Regions from separate parts of the Mizugakiibacter sp. genome, predicted to be linked through region 2. Evidence: predicted binding sites of a transcription regulator. Region 2 holds the regulator's gene; each other region holds the start of a gene.
The links. Region 2 encodes HrcA, which represses chaperone genes, less so after heat shock. Its sites were predicted from a motif close to TTNGCACTCNNNNNNNNNGAGTGCNAA; they were not measured.
Positions count from the first base shown of each region.

Region 1: the regulator HrcA is predicted to act here: its motif matches at 3,586-3,612, upstream of groES (co-chaperone GroES).
Region 3: the regulator HrcA is predicted to act here: its motif matches at 1,479-1,505, upstream of rpoH (RNA polymerase sigma factor RpoH).

Region 1 is NZ_JBDKSX010000028.1:22-7,158, forward strand. It holds partial or broken gene ABFC67_RS02905 (LTA synthase family protein) at 1-1,292, shown strand, start outside; gene groL (chaperonin GroEL) at 1,549-3,183, opposite strand; gene groES (co-chaperone GroES) at 3,252-3,542, opposite strand; gene cutA (divalent-cation tolerance protein CutA) at 3,781-4,101, shown strand; gene dsbD (protein-disulfide reductase DsbD) at 4,153-6,399, shown strand; gene ABFC67_RS02930 (TlpA disulfide reductase family protein) at 6,403-6,948, shown strand; gene aroQ (type II 3-dehydroquinate dehydratase) at 7,051-7,137, shown strand, end outside.
Region 2 is NZ_JBDKSX010000128.1:857-7,481, reverse strand. It holds partial or broken gene dapB (4-hydroxy-tetrahydrodipicolinate reductase) at 1-514, opposite strand, end outside; gene dnaJ (molecular chaperone DnaJ) at 780-1,907, opposite strand; gene dnaK (molecular chaperone DnaK) at 2,038-3,954, opposite strand; gene grpE (nucleotide exchange factor GrpE) at 4,030-4,575, opposite strand; gene hrcA (heat-inducible transcriptional repressor HrcA) at 4,659-5,717, opposite strand; partial or broken gene recN (DNA repair protein RecN) at 5,890-6,625, shown strand, end outside.
Region 3 is NZ_JBDKSX010000047.1:36-7,172, reverse strand. It holds gene ABFC67_RS05575 (response regulator) at 1-699, shown strand, start outside; gene ung (uracil-DNA glycosylase) at 696-1,421, shown strand; gene rpoH (RNA polymerase sigma factor RpoH) at 1,532-2,389, shown strand; gene ABFC67_RS05560 (primosomal protein N') at 2,534-4,708, opposite strand; gene ABFC67_RS05555 (DUF3667 domain-containing protein) at 5,130-6,344, opposite strand; partial or broken gene ABFC67_RS05550 (NAD-dependent epimerase/dehydratase family protein) at 6,341-7,137, opposite strand, start outside.

The DNA.
Region 1 (7,137 bases), on a different contig from region 2:
TGGTCAGCACGCTGGCGATGTACCGCCTGGAATATGCCGGCCGCCACCTGCCGGCCGACCCGGCGGCGGCGCAGGCGCTGATCGCCGCGCAGGCGCCCGCGCTGCAGGCGCAGATGGCCGACGCACCGCAGCAGGCCCTGCCCGACATCGTGGTCGTGCAGAGCGAATCCTTCTTCGACCCCGGCCGCCTGCGCGGCTACGACAGTGCAGCGCTGCTGCCGAACCTGGCCCGCCTGGCCGGCACCGGCGCCGGCGGCGAACTGCACGTGCCCACCTTCGGCGGCGGCACCATCCGCACCGAGTTCGAGGTGCTCACCGGCCTGTCGCTGCGCTACCTGCCGGACGTGCAGTTCCCGTACCTGCAGATCCACGCCAGGGCCATCCCCGGCCTGGTGCGCGTGCTGCGCGCGCACGGCTACAGCACGGCCGCCGTACACCCCAACGATGCGGGCTTCTGGAACCGCGACGCCGCGTTCAAGGCGCTCGGCTTCGAGCGCTTCCTCGCCCTGCCGGCGTTTCCGCGCGACGCGCCGCGCGACGGCCGCTACGTCGCCGACCGCGCATTGACCGACGCGGTGCTGGCGCAGCTCGCCGACGACGGCCCGCCGCAGTTCCTGTTCGCGATCAGCATGGAGGCGCACGGCCCCTACGACGACAGCCCCGGCATCGACGCCGCCGCGCGCGACGCGATCCCGGTGCCGGCGGGCGTGGAGGGCGGCGCGAAGCGCGAGCTGCAGAACTACCTCTACCACCTGCGCCACGCCGACGCCGAACTGGGCCGGCTGGCCGCGGCGCTGGCGCAGCGTCCGCGGCCGACGCTGCTGCTGTTCTACGGCGACCACCTGCCCGCGCTGGTCGACGCCTATCGCGCGGTCGGCTTCGTCGACGGCGGCGACATGCTGCGCGAGACGGTGCCGTGGCTGCTGCTCGATCCGCATCACCCGGACCGCGCCGCGCCGCGCAGCGACCTCGCCGCGTGGATGCTGCCGGGCCTGCTGCTGGAACGCGCCGGCATCCGCGACGACGCCTACTTCGCACTGACGCAGACCCTGCCGCCGCAGCTCGCCGCGCTGACCCATGCGCCCGACGCGACGCCATTCGCGCAGGGCGCCGAGGGCGATTTCGACCGCGCCATGGCCAGCGTGGTGTCGCTGCGCCTGCGCGGCCGCCTCGATTCACTGCTGCCGCAGGCGCCCACCGGGGGCGCACTTGCGCAGGCGTCGGCCGCCGCGCCGGAGGCCGAGCCGCCGGCCGAGCCCGAACCCCGCCATGACGGCGGGCGCCGCGGCTGATCTTCGCCCGGACGCCATCGTACCGACAAAGCCGCTGCCGGCGGTGCCCGGCCACGGCGCGTCGCAGGGTAACGCGCCGTTCGTCACCGCTCGCGTCCCGTTACGGTCGAGCGACGTGAACCGCAATTCCAAACGAAAAGGCCCCGCATCGCTGCGGGGCCTTTGAGGTTCCGTTCGGGGCGGCGGAGGCCAGGGATTGGCCTCCGCCTGGACGCAGCCCGGACCGAGGCCCGGGCCCATCGAGCAGGAGGCCCGATCAGAAGTCCATGTCGCCCATGCCGCCCGGGGCGCCGTGGGCGTGCTTCTCTTCCTTCTTCGGCAGCTCGGCCACCATCGCTTCGGTGGTGACCATCAGGCCGGCGATGGACGCGGCGTTCTGCAGCGCGGTGCGGGTGACCTTGGTCGGGTCGAGGATGCCCATCTCGACCATGTCGCCGAACTGGCCGCTGGCCGCGTTGTAGCCGAAGTTGCCCTTGCCCTCGGCGACCTTGTTCAGCACCACCGACGGCTCCTCGCCGGCGTTGGTGACGATCTCGCGCAGCGGCGCTTCCATGGCGCGCTGGGCGATGGCGATGCCGTGGTTCTGGTCCTCGTTGGCGCCCTTCAGGCCCTTGCTCGCGGTCAGCGCACGGATCAGGGCGACGCCGCCGCCCGGCACCACGCCTTCCTCGACCGCCGCACGGGTGGCGTGCAGGGCGTCCTCGACGCGCGCCTTCTTCTCCTTCATCTCGACCTCGGTCGCGGCGCCGACCTTGATCACCGCCACGCCGCCGGCCAGCTTGGCCACGCGCTCCTGCAGCTTCTCGCGGTCGTAGTCGGAGCTGGTCTCCTCGATCTGCGCCTTGATCTGCTTGATGCGCGCCTCGATCGCCTTGGTCTCGCCGGCGCCGTCGATGAGGGTGCTGTTTTCCTTGGAGACGATCACCTTCTTGGCGCGGCCGAGATCCTTCACCGTCGCCTTCTCGAGCTGCAGGCCGACTTCCTCGGAGATCACCTGGCCGCCGGTCAGGATCGCCATGTCCTCCAGCATCGCCTTGCGGCGGTCGCCGAAGCCCGGCGCCTTCACCGCGCACACCTTGACGATGCCGCGGATGGTGTTGACCACCAGCGTCGCCAGCGCCTCGCCCTCGACCTCTTCCGCCACGATCAGCAGCGGCTTGCCGGCCTTGGCCACGGCCTCGAGCACCGGCAGCAGCTCGCGCACGTTGGAGATCTTCTTGTCGTGCAGCAGGATGTACGGGTCTTCCAGCTCGGCCTGCATCGACTGCTGGTTGTTGATGAAGTACGGCGACAGGTAGCCGCGGTCGAACTGCATGCCCTCGACGACGTCGAGCTCGTTCTCCAGGCCCGAGCCGTCCTCGACGGTGATCACGCCTTCCTTGCCGACCTTGTCCATCGCCTGCGCGATCAGCTTGCCGATCACCTCGTCGCCGTTGGCGGAGATGGTGCCGACCTGGGCGATCGACTTGGAATCGGACGACGGCTTGCTGAGCTTCTTCAGCTCGTCGATCGCCGCGGTCACGGCCTTGTCGATGCCGCGCTTGAGGTCCATCGGGTTCATGCCGGCGGCGACCGCCTTCATGCCCTCGCGGATGAACGCCTGCGCCAGCACGGTGGCGGTGGTGGTGCCGTCACCGGCGTTGTCGGAGGTCTTGGAGGCGACTTCCTTGACCATCTGCGCGCCCATGTTCTCGAACTTGTCGGCCAGCTCGATCTCCTTGGCGACGGACACGCCGTCCTTGGTGATCGTCGGCGCGCCGAAGCTCTTCTCGAGCACGACGTTGCGGCCCTTCGGGCCCAGCGTGACCTTGACCGCGTTGGCCAGGATGTTCACGCCCTTGACCATGCGGACGCGGGCGTCTTCGGAGAAACGGACTTCTTTGGCTGCCATGGAACGTATCCTCGAAACGAAATCGTGGGTGTGGGAGTGATCGCCGCGCGTGGCGCAGCGGCGGGCGCTCAGCCCTCGATCACCGCCATGATGTCTTCCTCGCGCATCACGAGGAGCTCTTCGCCGTCGACCTTGACCTCGGTGCCGGAGTACTTGCCGAACAGCACCTTGTCACCCTTCTTCACGGCGATCGGACGCACCTTGCCGTCCTCGAGGATCTTGCCGTCGCCGGCGGCGACGACTTCACCGCGGACCGGCTTCTCGGTTGCGCTGTCGGGAATCACGATGCCTCCCGCGGACATGCGCTCCTCTTCCATGCGCTTGATGATCACGCGATCGTGCAGCGGACGCAGTTTCATAATGACTCCACCAAGTAGCTGTTGAGAAAGGGGGTTCCCGTTGTTGGCACTCACGGGACACGAGTGCTAATTGTAGCCGGGGCGCGGCGCTTGACAAGCGCCACCGCCCCGCGGGACAGGTGGGGACCGCACCGCGGCTTTCAAGGGAACCCGGGCCGGCGCGCGCGTGGCGGGGCCGGGCCGGCGCATTCCGGGTCGCGCGGGCGCGGCGCGCGCGCTGTGCTAGGCTCGCGGGCCGATGAGCGCCCTGGTCGTCTTCTGCACCTGCCCCGACGCCGCCAGCGCCGAGCACATCGCGCGCCGCCTGGTGGACGAACGGCTGGCCGCCTGCGTCAACCGCGTGCCCGGCCTGCGTTCGGTGTACCGCTGGCGGGGCGAGGTGCGCGACGACGCCGAGGAGCTGCTGGTGATCAAGACGCAGCGGGCGCGGCTGGAGGCGCTGACCGCGCGCATCCTCGAGCTGCACCCGTATGAGCTGCCCGAGGTGATCGCGCTGGACGTGACCGCGGGCCACGCGCCCTACCTCGCCTGGCTGGCGCGGGAGAGCGCGGCGCCGTAAGCGCGGCGCCGCCGGTCCGGTCCCGCTGCGGTACCGATGGATGGAGTTGCCATGACCTTCGCCCGCCTGGGCCGTGCGGCCCTCGCCCTGCTGTGCATCGCGCTCGCCGCGCCCGCGTTCGCGCAGGACGACGGCCTGCTCGCGGTCACCGACGCCTTCCGCCTGACCGCGTCGGTCGAGGCGCCGGGCCGCGTGCATCTGCACTGGAAGATCGCCGAGCACTACTACCTCTACCGCGGCCGCATCCATGCGAAGACCGCGACGCCGGGCGTCGCGCTGGGCGAGCTCGCGCTGCCCGACGGCCTGAAGAAGCACGACGAATTCCTCGGCGACGTCGAGGTCTACCACGACCGCATCGACGCCACGCTGCCGTACACGACGGATGCCGCCGCGCCGGCAACGCTGGAACTGGCGGTGCAGTTCCAGGGCTGCCACGAGGTCGATCCCAAGATCTGCTACCCGCCGTACACGCAGAAGCTCAGCCTGGCGCTGCCCGCGGCCGTCCCCGCGCCGGCCGGCGGCCTCGCCGACGCGCTGGGCAAGCTGGGCGGCGCCGCGTCGCGCGCGGGCCGCGCCGACCTGCCGCTGCCGCCCGAGCGGGCGTTCGTCTTCGACGCCATCGCCGCCGCGCCCGACCAGCTGCTGCTGCGCTGGCGCATGCCCAAGGGCTATTACCTCTATCGCGACAGGACCACGCTGCGCCTGGTCGATGCCGGCGACGTCGCGCCCGGCGCGCCGCAGTGGCCGGCGGCGACGATGCACGCCGACCCGCAGTTCGGCACGGTCGCGGTGTACTTCGACGAGGTCGACCTGCCGGTGCCGCTGACGCGCACCGCCGGCGCCGCGCGCCGCCTGGTCCTGGAAGCGCGCTTCCAGGGCTGCCAGGATGGCGGCATCTGTTATCCGCCGATGACGCGCACGGCGACGCTGCAGCTGCCGGCGACCGCGACCGCATCCGCGGCACCGGCCGATGCCGGCGCCGCGTCGGCCGGCGGCCAGTCCGAGGAGCAGCAGCTCGCCGGCGCGCTGCAGCGGCACGGCCGCTGGCTCGCCCTGCTCAGCTTCTTCGGCTTCGGCCTGCTGCTGGCGTTCACGCCCTGCGTGTTGCCGATGGTCCCGATCCTGTCCGGGCTGATCGCCGGCGCCGGCGCGCAGCTTTCCACCGCGCGCGCGTTCGCGCTGTCGCTGGTGTACGTGCTGGCCTCCAGCGTGGTGTTCACCGCCGCCGGCGTGATCGCCGGCCTGGCCGGCGCCAACCTGCAGGCGACGTTCCAGCAGCCGTGGATCCTGTGGAGCTTCGCCGCGCTGTTCGTGCTGCTGGCGCTCAGCATGTTCGGCTTCTACGAGCTGCAGTTGCCGGCGTCGTGGCAGGCGAAGCTGGCGGCGGCCAGCAACCGCCAGCGCGGCGGCTCGCTGGCCGGCGTCGCCGTGATGGGCGTGCTGTCGGCGCTGATCGTCGGCCCCTGCGTCGCGCCGCCGCTGGCCGCCGCCGTGCTGTACATCGGCCAGACCCGCGACCCGCTGTTCGGCGGGCTGGCGCTGTTCCTGCTCAGCCTCGGCATGGGCGCGCCGCTGCTTGCGTTCGGCACCGCGGCCGGCCGCCTGCTGCCGCGCAGCGGCGCGTGGATGGAGACGGTCAAGGCGGCGTTCGGCGTGGCCTTCCTCGGCCTCGCCATCTGGATGCTGGCGCGCATCCTCGATCCGCTCTGGATCATGCTGATGACGGGCGCGCTGCTCACCGCCTGCGCGGTCTACCTCGGCGCGCTGGAGCGCCTGCCCGAGGGCGCCTCCGGCTGGAAGAAGCTGTGGAAGGCGCTCGGCCTGCTGCTGCTGATCGCCGGCGCGGCCGAGCTGGTCGGCGCCGCCGCCGGCGGCCGCGACCTGCTGCAGCCGTTGCGCGGCATCGCCGGCGGCGCGCAGCAGGAAGCCGGGCTGGCGTTCCGCACGGTCAAGGGCGTGGACGGCCTCGACCGCGCGCTGGCCGAAGCCGCCGCGCAAGGCCAGCCGGTGATGCTCGACTTCTATGCGGACTGGTGCGTGAGCTGCAAGGAAATGGAGAGGTTCGTCTACACCCGGCCGGAGGTGCACCAGGCGCTGTCCGGCTACGTGCTGCTGAAGGCCGACGTCACCGCCAACGACGCCGCCGACCAGGCGCTGCTCAGGCGCTACGGCCTGTTCGGCCCGCCGGCGACGCTGTTCTTCGGCAAGGACGGGCAGGAGCGCCGCGCGCTGCGCCTGATCGGCTACGAGAACGCCGCGCGGTTCGTCGCGCGCGCGCATGACGCGGCGGGGGCCTGAGCGATGCGCGACCGCGGCAGCCTCTGGATCCTCGTCTTCGCGCTGGCGGCCGGCGTCGCCGGCATGCTGGCCGGGCGCTGGTGGCAGACCCGCCAGCCGCCGGCGCCGCCCGGCGTGACCGTGCTGGCGCCCGGCGACCTGCGCGCCGACCTCGCCCTGCCCGACGCCGACGGCAACCTGCACCGCCTGTCCGCCTGGGACGGCAAGCTGGTCCTGCTGAACTTCTGGGCGACCTGGTGCGGCCCCTGCCGCGAGGAGATGCCCGCGCTGGACGCTGCCCAGCAGCGGTTCGGCGGCCACGGCCTGCAGGTGGTCGGCATCGCGCTGGATGCGCCGGGCGCGGTGAGCGACTACCTGCGCGAAGTGCCGGTGCGCTACCCGATCCTGGTCGGGCTGGGCCACGTGCCGGAACCCTCGATGCTGTTCGGCGACACCCGTGGCGCGCTGCCGTACAGCGTGCTGATCGGCCGCGACGGCCGTATCCTCAAGTCCAAGCTGGGCGGCTTCGACAGCGCCGAGCTGGCCGAGTGGATCCAGGCGTCGCTGTAATCGCGTCAAACATCGCCGAACTACGCCGATCTGGACAAGATCGGCCGGCTCGCGCAGACTTCGCCCCTTAGCCGTCCGATCGGGGCGGCCCGGGGGCTGCGCTTGGCCAAGATCCTCGTCCTGCACGGACCGAACCTGAACCTGCTCGGCACGCGCGAGCCGGAGGTGTACGGCCGCGCGTCCCTGGCC
Region 2 (6,625 bases):
CGCGGCCGAGCGCCAGCGCGGTGCCGGAGGGCGCGTCTTCCTTGCGGTTGTGGTGCGCCTCGATGATTTCGAGATCCCAGCCCGGCAGCGCGGCCGCGGCCTCGCGCAGCGCACGGGTCAGCACCGCGACGCCGAGGCTGAAATTGGCTGCGTGCACCACCGCGATGCGCGCGCCCGCCTGCTGCAGGCGCCGCTCCAGCGCCGCGTCCAGCCCGGTGGTGCCGGCCACCAGGGCGACCCCGTGAGCCTCGCAGTGGTCCAGCGCCGCGGCGAGACCCGCCGGCGTGCTGAAGTCGACCACCACGTCCAGGCCCGGCGCCTCGCCCCAGCCGGCGGCATAGCGCAGCGCACCCGGCGCGTCGACGCCGGCGACCGGCGCGCCGACCTGCTCGGCGCCCGCGGCGATCACCGCCGCGCGCAGCGCGAAGCGCGCATCGGCGCGGGCCAGATCCAGCACCGCACGGCCCATGCGCCCGGTGGCGCCGTTGACGGCGATGCGGACGGGTAGCGTCATGACGCGAGAACTCCTGTGCGGAAACGCCGAGCGTAGCGCGAGCGGCCGCGCTTGCCGAGGGGGCCGGGTCCGGAAGCGCGGGACGTGAGCGCGGCGCGGAGACCCCCCCGGCGAGCGACGGGAAACGCCAGGCGCCGACAAGCCGCCATTCCCGCATGGACGAAAACGCACCGCCCTTGCCCGCGGGCGCTCGGCATCGCGAGCCGGATTCCGGCTCGCGCGGGAACGACATCATGCGATGCCGCCCCGGCTTCCGGTTTCCGGCCTACGCCGTCATCCGCGCCCAGAACTGCCTGACGCCGTCCAGCCACGAGCTGGCGCGCGGCGTATGCGCCGCGCACTCCTCGGCATCGGCGAACGTCGCCTCGAATTGCTCCAGCAGCTCGCGCTGCTTGCGGGTGAGGCGCACCGGCGTCTCCACCGCCACGCGGCACAGCAGGTCGCCGGTGCGGCCGCTGCGCACCGAGCGCACGCCCTTGCCGCGCAGGCGGAACATCTGGCCGGTCTGCGTCTCGGGCGGCACGGTGATCTTGGTTTCGCCGTCCAGCGTCGGCACGCAGAGTTCGGCACCCAGCGCCGCCTGGGCGAAGCGGATCGGCACCTCGCAGTAGAGATCGTCGCCTTCGCGCTGGAAGATCGCGTGCGGGCGTACGCGCACCTCGACGTACAGGTCGCCGGGTGCCGCGCCCGCGGGACCGGCCTCGCCCTGGCCGTTCAGGCGGATGCGGTCGCCGGTGTCGACGCCGGCGGGGATGCGCACCGACAGCGTGCGCTCGTCGTGCAGGCGGCCCTCGCCTTCGCATTCGCGGCACGGCGTCTCGATCACGCGGCCGGCGCCGCCGCAGTGCGGACAGGTCTGCTGCACGGAGAAGATGCCGTTCTGCATGCGCACGCGGCCATGGCCGCGGCAGGTCGGACAGGCCGCGGTCTTGCCGTCGGCCGAGCCGGTGCCGTTGCAGTGGTGGCAGCCGACCAGCGTCGGCACCTCGATCTGCTTCTCGATGCCGGCGACCGCCTCTTCGAGGTCGAGGTCCAGCACGTAGCGCAGGTCGGCGCCGCGCGCGGCGCGGCGACGGCCGCCGCCGCCCATGCCGAAGATGTCGGAGAAGATGTCGCCGAAAATGTCGCCGACGTCGCCGAAGCCGGCCGCGCCATTGCCGGCGCCGTGCTCGAACGCGGCGTGGCCGTGGCGGTCGTACAGGGTGCGCTTCTGCGCGTCGGCCAGGATCTCGTAGGCCTGCTTGACCTCGACGAACTTTTCCTTGGCCTGCGGATCGTCCGGATTGCGGTCCGGATGGAACTTCATGGTCAGGCGACGATACGCCTTCTTCAGTTCGTCCTCGGTGGCGGAACGCTCGACGCCCAGGACTTCGTAGTAGCAGCGCTTGGTCATGGAAGATGGGAGTCGGAGGTTGGAAATGGGGGGTGGGTACGGCGCGAGGATCGTGGCTCGGGAAGATCGGGCCAACCGGCCAAATCGCCAAGCCTACTCCCTAACTTCCCACTCCCCCCTCCATTCCTGATTACTTCTTGTCGTCCTTGACTTCGGTGAACTCGGCGTCGACCACGTCGTCGGCCTTGGACGGGCCGGCGCCGGCTTCCGCCTCCGCGCCACCCTGGAAGCCGGCCGACGCCGCCGCGAACAGCGACTGCGCGACCTGCTCCAGATTGGCGGTCTTGGCTTCGATGGCCGCCTTGTCGTCGCCCTTCATCACCTTTTCGAGATCGGCCAGCGCTTCCTCGACGCGACCGATCTGGTCGGCCGGCACCTTGCCGCCGTGCTCCTTCAGCGCGCTGCGCGCGGCGTGCACGGTGGCGTCGGCCTTGTTGCGCGCGCCGATCAGCTCGTGGAACTTGAGATCCTCCTCGCGATGCGCCTCGGCATCGCGGATCATCCGCTCCTTCTCTTCCTCGGTCAGGCCGGAACCGGCCTTGATCTCGACCTTCTGCTCCTTGCCGGTCTTCTTGTCCTTGGCGGAAACGTGCAGGATGCCGTTGGCGTCGATGTCGAAGCTGACCTCGACCTGCGGCATGCCGCGCGGCGCCGGGTCGATGCCGGCCAGGTCGAACTTGGCCAGCGACTTGTTGAAGCGCGCCTGTTCGCGCTCGCCCTGCAGCACGTGCACGGTGACCGCGGTCTGGTTGTCGTCGGCGGTGGAGAACACCTGCGAGGCGCGCGTCGGGATCGTCGTGTTCTTCTCGATGATCTTCGTGAACACGCCGCCCAGCCTCTCGATGCCCAGCGACAGCGGGGTGACGTCGAGCAGCAGCACGTCCTTGACGTCGCCGGCCAGCACCGCGCCCTGCACCGCCGCGCCGATGGCGACGGCCTCGTCGGGGTTGACGTCCTTGCGCGGCTCCTTGCCGAAGAAGTCCTTGACCGCTTCCTGCACCTTCGGCATGCGCGTCATGCCGCCGACCAGGATCACCTCGTCGACGTCGGAAACGCGCAGGCCGGCGTCGTTCAACGCGATGCGGCACGGCTCGATGGTCTTCTTCACCAGATCCTCGACCAGCGCCTCCAGCTTGGCGCGGGTCAGCTTGATGTTGAGATGCTTCGGGCCGGAGGCGTCGGCGGTGACGTACGGCAGGTTCACCTCGGTCTGGTGCGCGCTGGACAGCTCGATCTTGGCGCGCTCGGCCGCGTCCTTGAGGCGCTGCAGCGCCAGCGGGTCGTTCTTCAGGTCGACGCCCTGGTCCTTCTTGAATTCCTCGACCAGGTAGTCGATCACGCGCTTGTCGAAGTCCTCGCCGCCGAGGAAGGTGTCGCCGTTGGTGGCCAGCACCTCGAACTGCTTCTCGCCGTCGACTTCGGCGATCTCGATGATCGACACGTCGAAGGTGCCGCCGCCGAGGTCGTACACGGCGATCTTGCGGTCGGCGCCCTTCTTGTCGAGGCCGTAGGCCAGCGCGGCCGCGGTCGGCTCGTTGATGATGCGCTTGACCTCGAGGCCGGCGATGCGGCCGGCGTCCTTGGTCGCCTGGCGCTGCGAGTCGTTGAAGTAGGCCGGCACCGTGATCACCGCCTCGGTGACCGCCTCGCCGAGATAGTCCTCGGCGGTCTTCTTCATCTTCATCAGCACCTTCGCGGAAATCTCCGGCGGCGCCATCTTCTTGCCGTCGGCGGTCGCCACCCAGGCGTCGCCGTTGTCGTGGGCGAAGATCTTGTACGGCACCAGATCGAGGTCCTTCCTGACCTCGGCGTCGGTGAACTTGCGGCCGACCAGGCGCTTCACCGCGTAGAAGGTGTTCTTCGGATTGGTCACCGCCTGGCGCTTGGCCGGCGCGCCCACCAGCACCTCGCCGTCCTTGCTGAACGCGACGATCGAAGGCGTGGTGCGATCACCCTCCGAGTTCTCGATGACGCGCGCCGACGAACCTTCCATGATCGCCACGCACGAGTTCGTGGTGCCGAGGTCGATACCGATGATCTTGCCCATGTGGATCGCTCCGAAATTCCGATGCGGCCCCCGCGGCCGCGATGATCTGCAAACTGGGGCCCGCGGGCCCTTATCTCAAGCGCCTTCCGGCGCCTTCGCCACGGCGACCAGCGCCGGCCGCAGCAAGCGGTCGTTCAGCACGTAGCCCTTCTGGAACACCGCGACGACGGTGCCCGGCGCGAGCCCGCTGCCTTCCACCGTGTTCATCGCCTGGTGCAGCTCCGGGTCGAACGCCTGGCCGACCGGGTCGACCGCCTTCAGGCCGTTGCCCTCGGCCACCTTGACCAACGCCTTCAGGGTCAGCTCCATGCCCTCGTGCAGCGCGGCGGCGTCGGCGCCCTGCGCGGCGAGGCCGCGTTCGAGGCTGTCGCACACCGGCAGCAGCTCGGCGAGCAGCTTCTCGTTGGCGAAGCGGCGCGCCTGCTCGAGATCGCGCTGCAGGCGGCGGCGCTGGTTCTCGATCTCGGCGCGCTCGCGCAGCACGGTGTCGCGCATCTCGGCGAGCCTGGCCTCGTACTCGCCGAGCTTCTGCATCAGCGCGTCGGTGTCGGCCAGCACCTGATCGCCCGCGGCGGATGCGCGGTCGGCGTCGGGCGGCATGGTCGGCTTGTTCTCTTCCATCGTCACTCCCTGCGGTCAAAACGACGCCCGCGGCCCCTGCCGCAGCATCGCGATTCTTGCGGAAAAACCCGCCTCCGCGGCGGTTATTGGGTCGGCACGACGCGATTCAAGGCGTCGGTCAGCAGCCGCGCGGTGGCCTGCACCACCGGGATCACGCGATCGTATGCCATCCGCGTCGGCCCGATCACCCCCAGCGCGCCGAGCACGCGGCCGCCGGCACCGTAGGACGCGGTCACCACGGTGCAGCCGTCCAGCGCGGCGAACCCGGATTCCTCGCCGATGAACAGCCGCACGCCGGGCGCGCGCGCGCAGTTCTCCAGCAGCGCCAGCAGGTCGCGCTTGCGCTGGAACGCCTCGAACAGCTCGCGCAGCCGATCGAGGTCGGACAGTTCCTGATAGCCCATCAGGTTGGTCTGGCCGCTGACCAGCACGTCGCCCTCGGCGGTCGGCGCGAACGCGCCGGCGGCCACTTCCAGCGCCGCGCTGAGCAGCCGGTTCAGCTCGCTGCCGGCCGCGCGCAGCTCGCCCAGCAGGCGCGCGCGGATCTCGTCGATGCGCAGGCCGGCGTACTGGGCGTTGAGGTAGTTGGCGGCCTGCTCCAGTTCGCCCGGCGCCAACCGGCGCTGCAACTGCAGCACGCGGTTCTGCACCTGGCCATCGGCGAACACCAGGATTACCAGGATGCGCTGGGCGTCCAACGCGACGAAATCGATGTGCCGCAGCGGGAAATCGTCGCCGCGCGGCACCGTCACCACGCCGGCGAAGTGGGTCACCGCGGAAAGCAGCGCGGACACGCCGCCGAGCAGGTCGCGGGTATTGTCGGACTCGCGCGAGAACTCGCGTTCGAGACGCTCCATCTCGTCGCGGCCCAATGGCTTGAGCTCGATCAGGCTGTCCACGAACACGCGCAGCCCCTGCGCGGTCGGCACGCGCCCGGCGGAGGTGTGCGGCGAGGCGATCAGGCCGAGCTCCTCGAGATCGGCCATCACGTTGCGGATGGTGGCCGGGCTGACGTCCAGGCCGGAGGAGCGCGCCAGGGTGCGCGAGCCGACCGGCTGACCCTCCACGAGGTACTGGGCGATCAGGGTGCGCAGCAACTGGCGTGCGCGCGGGTCGAGGGAGTGGCCGGACAGCAGAGTCATGGTTCCTGCGGCTGCGTGAGCCGACGCGACGCTAACAAGCGCCCGCCATGCGGTCAATAAGGCCTGGGCGGGTCGATTCCAAGTCCGGCCAGGGTCCGCAGGGCTGCATGCAGGCGCCGCCGGCAACGCTAGAATGGCGCGCGCCCGCAAGGTGGGCACCCGCAGGGACTTCATGCTCGCGCTGCTCTACGTCAAGAACTTCGCGGTGGTCGAAGAGGCCGAAATCGCCCTCGGCCCCGGTCTGACCGTGGTCACCGGCGAGACCGGCGCCGGCAAGTCGCTGCTGGTCGATGCGCTGCTGCTGCTGTCCGGCGCGCGCGCCGACGCCGGCATGGTGCGCGCCGGCTGCGAGCGCGCCGAGCTGGCGGCCGAATTCGACCTCGCCGCCCTGCCCGCCGCGCGCGCCTGGCTCGAGCGCGAGGAGCTCGACGACGACGGCGCCTGCCGGCTGCGCCGCGTGATCCGCAGCGAGGGCAGCTCGCGCGCCTGGATCAACGGCCGCCCGGTCAGCCTGGCGCAGCTCGCCGGACTGGCCGAACTGCTGGTCGAGATCCACGGCCAGCACGAGCATCAGGCGCTGTTGGCGCGCGCGCACCAGCTCGAACTGCTGGACGCGTTCGGCGCGCTCGGCGCGACCGCCGCCGAGGCGCGCGCGCAGGCGCTGCGCTGGCGCGAACTGGGCGCGCGCATGCACAAGCTGAACGGCGGCGAGGACCGCGACGCGCGCCTCGCCCTGCTGCGCCACGAGCTCGCCGAGCTGGACCGCTGGGCGCTGCCGCCGGCCGAACTGGCCGAACTGGAAGCCGCGCACCGGCGCCTCGCCAACGCCGGGCGCCTGGTCGAAGGCAGCGCCGGCGTGAGCGAGATGGTCGACGGCGACGGCGAATTCGCGATGCGCCGCCTGCTCG
Region 3 (7,137 bases), on a different contig from region 2:
GGCGCGGAAGCGCTGCGCCGGCTCGGCGACGGCGCCGTCAACCTGCTCACCACCGCGCTGCGCCTGCCCGACATGGACGGGCTGGTGCTCGCGCGGGAGATCCGCGAGCACGCCGCGCAGGCCTACATCCCGATTGTGGTGGTGTCCGGCGACGTCGAGGAGCGCCTGCACAACCGCACGCTGACCGACGACGTCACCGACTACTTCGACAAGTCGCTCGGCTTCGGCGCGCTGGCCGATTTCATCCGCGGCTACGTGCGCCCCGAGCGGCAGGCCCACGGCGAGGTCCTGTACGTCGAGGACAGCCGCGTGGTCGCGCTGGCGACGCGGCGCATGCTGGAGAAGCACGGCCTGACCGTGCTGCACGTGGTCAGCGTCGAGGACGCGCTGGCGCTGCTGGAAACCGCGCAGGCGCAGGGGCGCATCGGCGCCGACCTGGTGCTGACCGACGTCAACCTGAAGGGCGAGCTGACCGGCGGCGACCTGCTCGACCGCGTGCGCCACCGCTTCCACTACGGCAAGGGCCAACTGCCGGTGCTGGTGATGACCGGCGACGACAATCCCCGGAACCAGGCTGCGCTGCTCAAGGCCGGCGCCAACGACCTGGTGCAGAAGCCGATCGAGGAACAGTTGCTGATCACCAAGCTGCTGTTCCAGCTGCGCGTGTCGCAGCGCTTGCGCGCGACGGTGTCGGCGTGAGCGAGGTCGGCAACGAAGCCGACGCGCGGCTGCGCCTGGAGCCCTCCTGGAAGGCGCGCCTCGGTCACTGGTTCGCGCGGCCGGAGATGCGCGCGCTGGGCGAGTTCCTGCGCGCCGAGAAACGCGCCGGCAAGACGATCTATCCGCCCGGTCCGCAGATCTTCGCCGCGTTCGACGCCACGCCGTTCGAGGCGGTGAAGGTGGTGATCCTCGGCCAGGATCCCTACCACGGCCCCGGCCAGGCGCACGGGTTGTGCTTCTCGGTGCCGCCGGGCGTGCCGCCGCCGCCGTCGCTGGAGAACATCTTCAAGGAGATCCAGCGCGACCTCGGCGTGCCGCGCCCGGACCACGGCTGCCTCACGCCGTGGGCGCATCGGGGCGTGCTGCTGCTGAACGCGGTGCTGACGGTCGAGCGCGGTCAGGCCGGCTCGCACCAGGGCAAGGGCTGGGAGGGCTTCACCGATGCCGCCATCGACTGCCTCAACCGCGAGCGCGAGGGGCTGGTGTTCATGCTCTGGGGCAGCTATGCCCAGGCCAAGGGGCGACTGATCGACAGCCGTCGCCACCTGGTGCTGAAGGCCCCCCATCCCTCGCCGCTGTCGGCCCACCGCGGCTTCCTGGGCTGCGGTCATTTTTCCAGCGCCAACCGCTACTTGCAGGAGCACGGCCAGGCTCCTATCGACTGGTCGCTGCCGCCCCGCGCCGCGCTCGTGGCCGCTTGACGCATTTCCTGTACGGTGTGGTATAGTTATCCGCGTCGCGGGAACTGCCCGCGATGATTAGCACTCCAACTGTTCGAGTGCTAAATTTCGGTCGTCAGGAGGTGCCACGCATGTCCCAAGCCCTGGTCGCCAGCAATCTGCCGATTCCCAGCGTCGTCGGCAGCCTCGATGCCTACATCTCGGCCGTGCATCGCATCCCGGTGCTGAGCCTCGAGGAAGAGCAGGAGCTCGCGCAGCGCTACCGTGGCGCGGAGGACCTCGCCGCCGCCAAGCAGCTGGTGCTCTCGCACCTGCGCTTCGTGGTGCACGTCGCGCGCGGCTACAACGGTTATGGCCTGCAGCTCGCCGACCTGATCCAGGAAGGCAACATCGGCCTGATGAAGGCGGTCAAGCGCTTCGATCCCGAGCAGGGCGTGCGCCTGGTGTCGTTCGCTGTGCACTGGATCCGCGCCGAGATGCACGAATTCATCCTGCGCAACTGGCGCATCGTCAAGGTCGCCACCACCAAGGCGCAGCGCAAGCTGTTCTTCAATTTGCGCAAGTCGAAGAAGCGCCTCGGCTGGATGAACGCCGAGGAGGTGCGCACGGTGGCGAAGGAACTCGGCGTGCCCGAGGCGACCGTGCTGGAGATGGAGGCGCGCCTCAACGGCCACGACATCGCCTTCGACGCGCCGGCCGACGCCGACGACGACGCGCGCCCCGCGCCGGTCGCGTACCTGGTCGAGCAGGGCGCCGACCCGTACGAGTCGGTAGCCGACGCGGACCAGGAAGAAAACCAGATCGAAACGCTGCAGCAGGCGCTGGGCAAGCTGGATGCGCGCGCGCGCGACATCGTGCAGCGCCGCTGGCTGGCCGAGGACAAGGCCACCCTGCAGGATCTGGCCGGCGAGTACGGCGTCTCCGCCGAGCGCATCCGCCAGATCGAGGCGAACGCGATGAAGAAGATGCGCGCGCTGTTCGTGGCCTGAGCGCGACGACATCGATGACCCTGCCGACGGCCCCTGCGTGGGGCCGTCGCCGTTTCCGGCTCGCCGTAGCGTGCGCTTCGCGCACGCGCGGTGTCGTCTCGTGCGCAGCGCGCACGCCACGTGGCGGTCCCGCGCTCCGCGCGCCTAGTAGAGATCGACCGGATCCACGTCCAGTGACCAGCGCACGCGTCGCGCCGTCGGCAGCGCGGCCAGCGCCGCCTGCCATGCGGGCAGCGCGCGGCGCAGCGGCGCGCGCGTGTCCGCTTCCAGCAGCAATTGCGCGCGGTACTGGCCGGCGCGGCGCGCCATCGGCGCGGGCATGGGGCCGCTGATGCGCAGCTCCGCATCGGGCGGCAGCGCGGCCGCGGCCGCGGCGAGGAAGGCATCGGTCTGTTCGGATCGTGCCGCCTGCACGCGCAGCAGCACCATGTGCGCATAGGGCGGCAGTTGCGCGGCGCGGCGCTCGTCCAGCATCGCCGAGGCGAGCGCGGCGTAGCCGTCGCGCAGCAGCGTCGCCAGCAGCGGGTGGTCGGGATGGTGCGTCTGCAGCCAGACCGCGCCTGGCTTGCGTGCGCGGCCGGCGCGCCCGGCGACCTGCACGATCTGCTGGGCGAGGCGCTCGCCGGCGCGGAAGTCGACGCTGTACAGGCCCTCGTCGACGCCGACCACCGCGACCAGGGTCAGGTTCGGCAGGTCGTGGCCCTTGGCCAGCATCTGCGTGCCGACCAGGATCGCCGCGCCGTCCGCGGGCAGGCCGCCGAGCAGCGTCTCGAACGCGTCGCGCCGGCGCGTGGTGTCGCGGTCGATGCGCACCACCGGCACCTGCGGAAAGCGCGTGGCCAGCGCTTCCTCGAGCCGCTCGGTGCCGTGGCCCTGCGGCTTCAGCGCGGTGCCGCCGCATTCGGGGCAGGCGGCCGGTGCCGGGCGCTCGCCGCCGCAGTGATGGCAGGCCAGCACGTTGCGCGCGCGGTGCAGCGTCATCGGCTTGTCGCAGCGTGGACAGGCGGCGTGCCAGCCGCAGGCGTGGCACAGCAGCACCGGCGCGTAGCCGCGCCGGTTCTTGAACACCAGCGCCTGCTCGCCGCGGCCGAGGCAGTCGTCCAGCGCGGCCAGCAGCGCCGGCGACAGGCCGTGGTCGAGGCGGCGGCCGCGCACGTCCAGCACGCGCAGCGCGGGCGGCCGCGCCGCCGCGGCGCGCGTGGCCAGGCGCAGGTGGCGGTAGCGTCCGGCGGCGGCGTTGGCGAGGCTCTCCAGCGACGGCGTCGCCGAACCGAGCACGATCGGCACGCCGCGCGCGCGCGCGCGCACCAGCGCGAGGTCGCGCGCGTGGTAGCGGAAGCCTTCCTGCTGCTTGTACGAGGTGTCGTGCTCTTCGTCGACCACGATCAGGCCGAGATCCGGCAGCGGCGCGAACACCGCCGAGCGCGTGCCCAGCAGCACGTGCGCGCCGCCGCGCCGCGCGCGCAGCCAGGCGCGCGCGCGTTCGCCTTCGGCGAGGTTGGAGTGCAGCACGTCGACCCGCTCGCCGAAGCGCTCGCGCAGGCGGCGTACGGTCTGCGGCGCCAGGCCGATCTCCGGCACCAGCAGCAGCGCCTGCCGGCCGGCGGCGAGCGCGCGCTCGATCAGCGCGAGATAGACCTCGGTCTTGCCGCTGCCGGTGACGCCGTCGAGCAGGAACGGCCGGAATGCGCCGGCCGCGGCGGCGATCGCGTCCACGGCGGCCTGCTGGTCGGCATTCAGCGGCGGGGCTGCGGACGTCGCGGGTGCCGGCGGCGCGTCCGCTTCGCCGCGGGCGACCAGGCCGGCGGCGGCGAGGCGTCGCGCCGCCGCGCGCCAGCCGGGCAGCCGTGCGTCGAGTTCGTCCGCGCGCTGCACGCCGTCGGCCAGCGCCAACAGCAGCGCCTGGCCGGCGCCGCGGCGGCTGCGCGCATCCAGCGCGCTGCGGCCGGCCGGCCGCAGCGCCCACGTCTCCGCGCCCAGCGACGGCAGCGGCTTCGCCTCGCGCAGCGCCTGCGGCAGCGCGTGCAGGAACACCTCGCCGGGCGCGCCCAGCCAGTAGTCGGCGGCCCAGCCGAGGCTGGACAGCAGCTCCGCGTCCAGCAGCGGTGCGGGATCCAGCGCCCCGATCACGCGCTTGAGCTGCTCCGGCGGCAGCGCGCTTGCCGCGGCCGTCCCGATCACGATGCCGACCCGCCGCCCGCGTCCGAACGGCACCAGCACCCGGCTGCCCGGCGCGACCGCATCCGCCCCGGCCGGCGGCAGGTAGTCGAACAGCCGCGGCAGGGGCACCGGCAGGGCAACGCGCAGGACGGGGGGCATGGTCATTCCCGGGATGCGGCGAGTGTAGCCGGGCCGCGCGTTGCGGCCCCGGCCGGCCCGCCGCCGCCTGCTGCGCAGCCCCCGCGCAAGCCGCGATAAGTGGCTGCCAGCGTGCATGAATCACATTTATCCACAAGAGCTGTGGATAAACCTGTGGGTGAACGGCGGATTAGCTCGCGCCAAGCCGCGCCACGGCGTGCGTCTGCACGACTTGGCGAAGATTTAACCAACATCGAATATCAATGAGAAATCAATTGGATACGTCGTAGGCCCGGCGCAGGTTCCGGCCGGCCGGGCGGGCCGGCGGCGCCGACACCCGGCGGTTTTGATGCTGTGCACAACGCCCATCCGGGAAGCGGGCCGGAGCGGCGCGCGCCCGCCGCGCCGTGCGCGCCCGAGGCCTGCGGCGGCGCGGCGGCGATCAGGTCGTCGCCAGGCTGACGATGAATGCGGCGGCCAGGCCGAAGCTGATCAGCACCGTGTAGCACAGGCCGATCACGCCGTACTTCAGCACGGTCATGAACCAGCCCTGGCCGTAGACCCGCTTCTGCATCAGCAGCAGGTACAGGAACAGCCAGATCCAGGCCGCGACCGAGACCCAGCGCAGCGGCGTCATCAGCCAGGCCGCGTGCGCGTGCGCCCAGCCGCCGAGCAGGCCGAACAGGACCAGCAGCAGCATGGTGAGGAAGATGAACGCGTGGCTGTGCAGGGCCACGACCAGGTGCTCCATGTAGAGCCGGCGCTTGAACAGGTAGAACAGCTTCAGCATCACCGCGAACAGCGGCATCACCACGAACAGCGTCTGCGGCAGCACGTTCATCAGGCCGAGGATCACCGGCTTGGGGTCGTGCCGCATCTGCTTGACGTTCTGCAGCGCATGCGCGATCGCGTCGTTGAGGCGCTGGCTGGCGATGCTGGGCAGCCAGCCGATGCGGATCGGATTCTTCACCGCGTCCCAGGCCGGGCCGCCGCCGAAACTGATTTCGGGCAGCGTGTCCTCGCTGGGCCTGGCGGCCGTGGCCGCGGCGGGTTCGGGCGGCGGCGGCAGGCCCTTGGCCTTGGCGTCGGCGACGGCGCGCAGGTAGGCGCGCCGCCGCTCGGCCTGGTCGCGCACCTTCGCCTCCGCCTTGGCCAGCCCGGCGGCGGCGCCGGGCACGTTGCCGACCGTCTGCTGCGCCTCGCGCAGGCCACGCAGCGCGGCCTGCTCGTCGCGGTCGAGGTCCTCCAGGCTGGTTGCTTGCGCGATGCGGCTGCTGCCCGTGGCCGAGTCGCGGCCGTCCAGGCGGAGGCCGCCGCCGAGGTCGCTCGCGGCCAGCGTCCACTGGATCATCAGGAACGCGACGATGCTGAGGAAGAAATACAGGCGCACCGGGGTGACGTAGCGCTGGCGCCGCCCGGCGAAGTACTCGCGGGTCAGGAAGCCCGGGCGCAGCAGCAGCGGTCCCAGCGTGCGCAGGATGCGCGAATCGATGTTGAAGACCGTGTCGACCAGGTCGGCGAGCAGCCCGGACAGCGGACGCACCATGCCGCGCACCGGTTGCCCGCAGGCGTAGCAGTACGGGCCGCTCAGCGGCGCGCCGCAGTTGGCGCAGCCGCGTGCGGGGGAAGTGGCGGGGGCTGGATTCGGCGTGTTCATGGCGGATGCAGGAGGCCCTGGACGCGCAGCCAGGCGATGGTGTCGCGCACCAGCACCGGCAGCGGGGTGTGATGGTAGCCGAGTGCGGCGATCGCCTTGCGGTCGTCGACCAGCATGCGCTGGCACGCCAGGGCGACGCCGTCGCGGCTGATTTGCGGCTCGCGTCCGCTGACCAGGGCCAGCGCCTCGCCGAGGTGCGCGTACAGCATCAGCAGGCGGCGCGGCAGCGCGCGCTTCGGCGCCGGACGGCGCAGTTCGTGCGCGATCAGCCCGGCCAGTTCGAGGAAGCCGGCCTGCACGCCGCCGAGCAGGTAGCACTCGCCGTTGCCGCCGTACGCCGCGGCGGCGAGGTGCGCGCGCGCGACCGCGCGCACGTCGGCGAAGCAGCCGCTGCCGGGCGGCACGCCGGGCAGCCGGCCCTGGTCGATCAGCAGCGCCAGCCGCGCCCAGTTGTGGCGGTCGCCGGGGCCGAGGATGTGCGACGGTTGCAGCACCACCGCCTCGATGTCGCCCTGGCCGGCGGCTTCCAGCACCAGCTTCTCGGCCAGCGCCTTGCTGCGCGCGTAGGCGATCGGTTCGCGCAGCGCGCCGCGCGGCAGCGCCTCGAAGATGGCCTGCTGCTCGACCGCGCCGTACACGGCGACGCTGGAGGTGTAGACGAAGCGCGCCACGCCGGCACGCCGCGCGATCTGCAGCAGCGTGCGCGTGCCGTCCACGTTGGTGCGCAGTTGGGCGGCGGCGCGGCGCCGCCAAAGCGTGGTGTCGGCGGCGACGTGGAAGATCACGTCGGGCG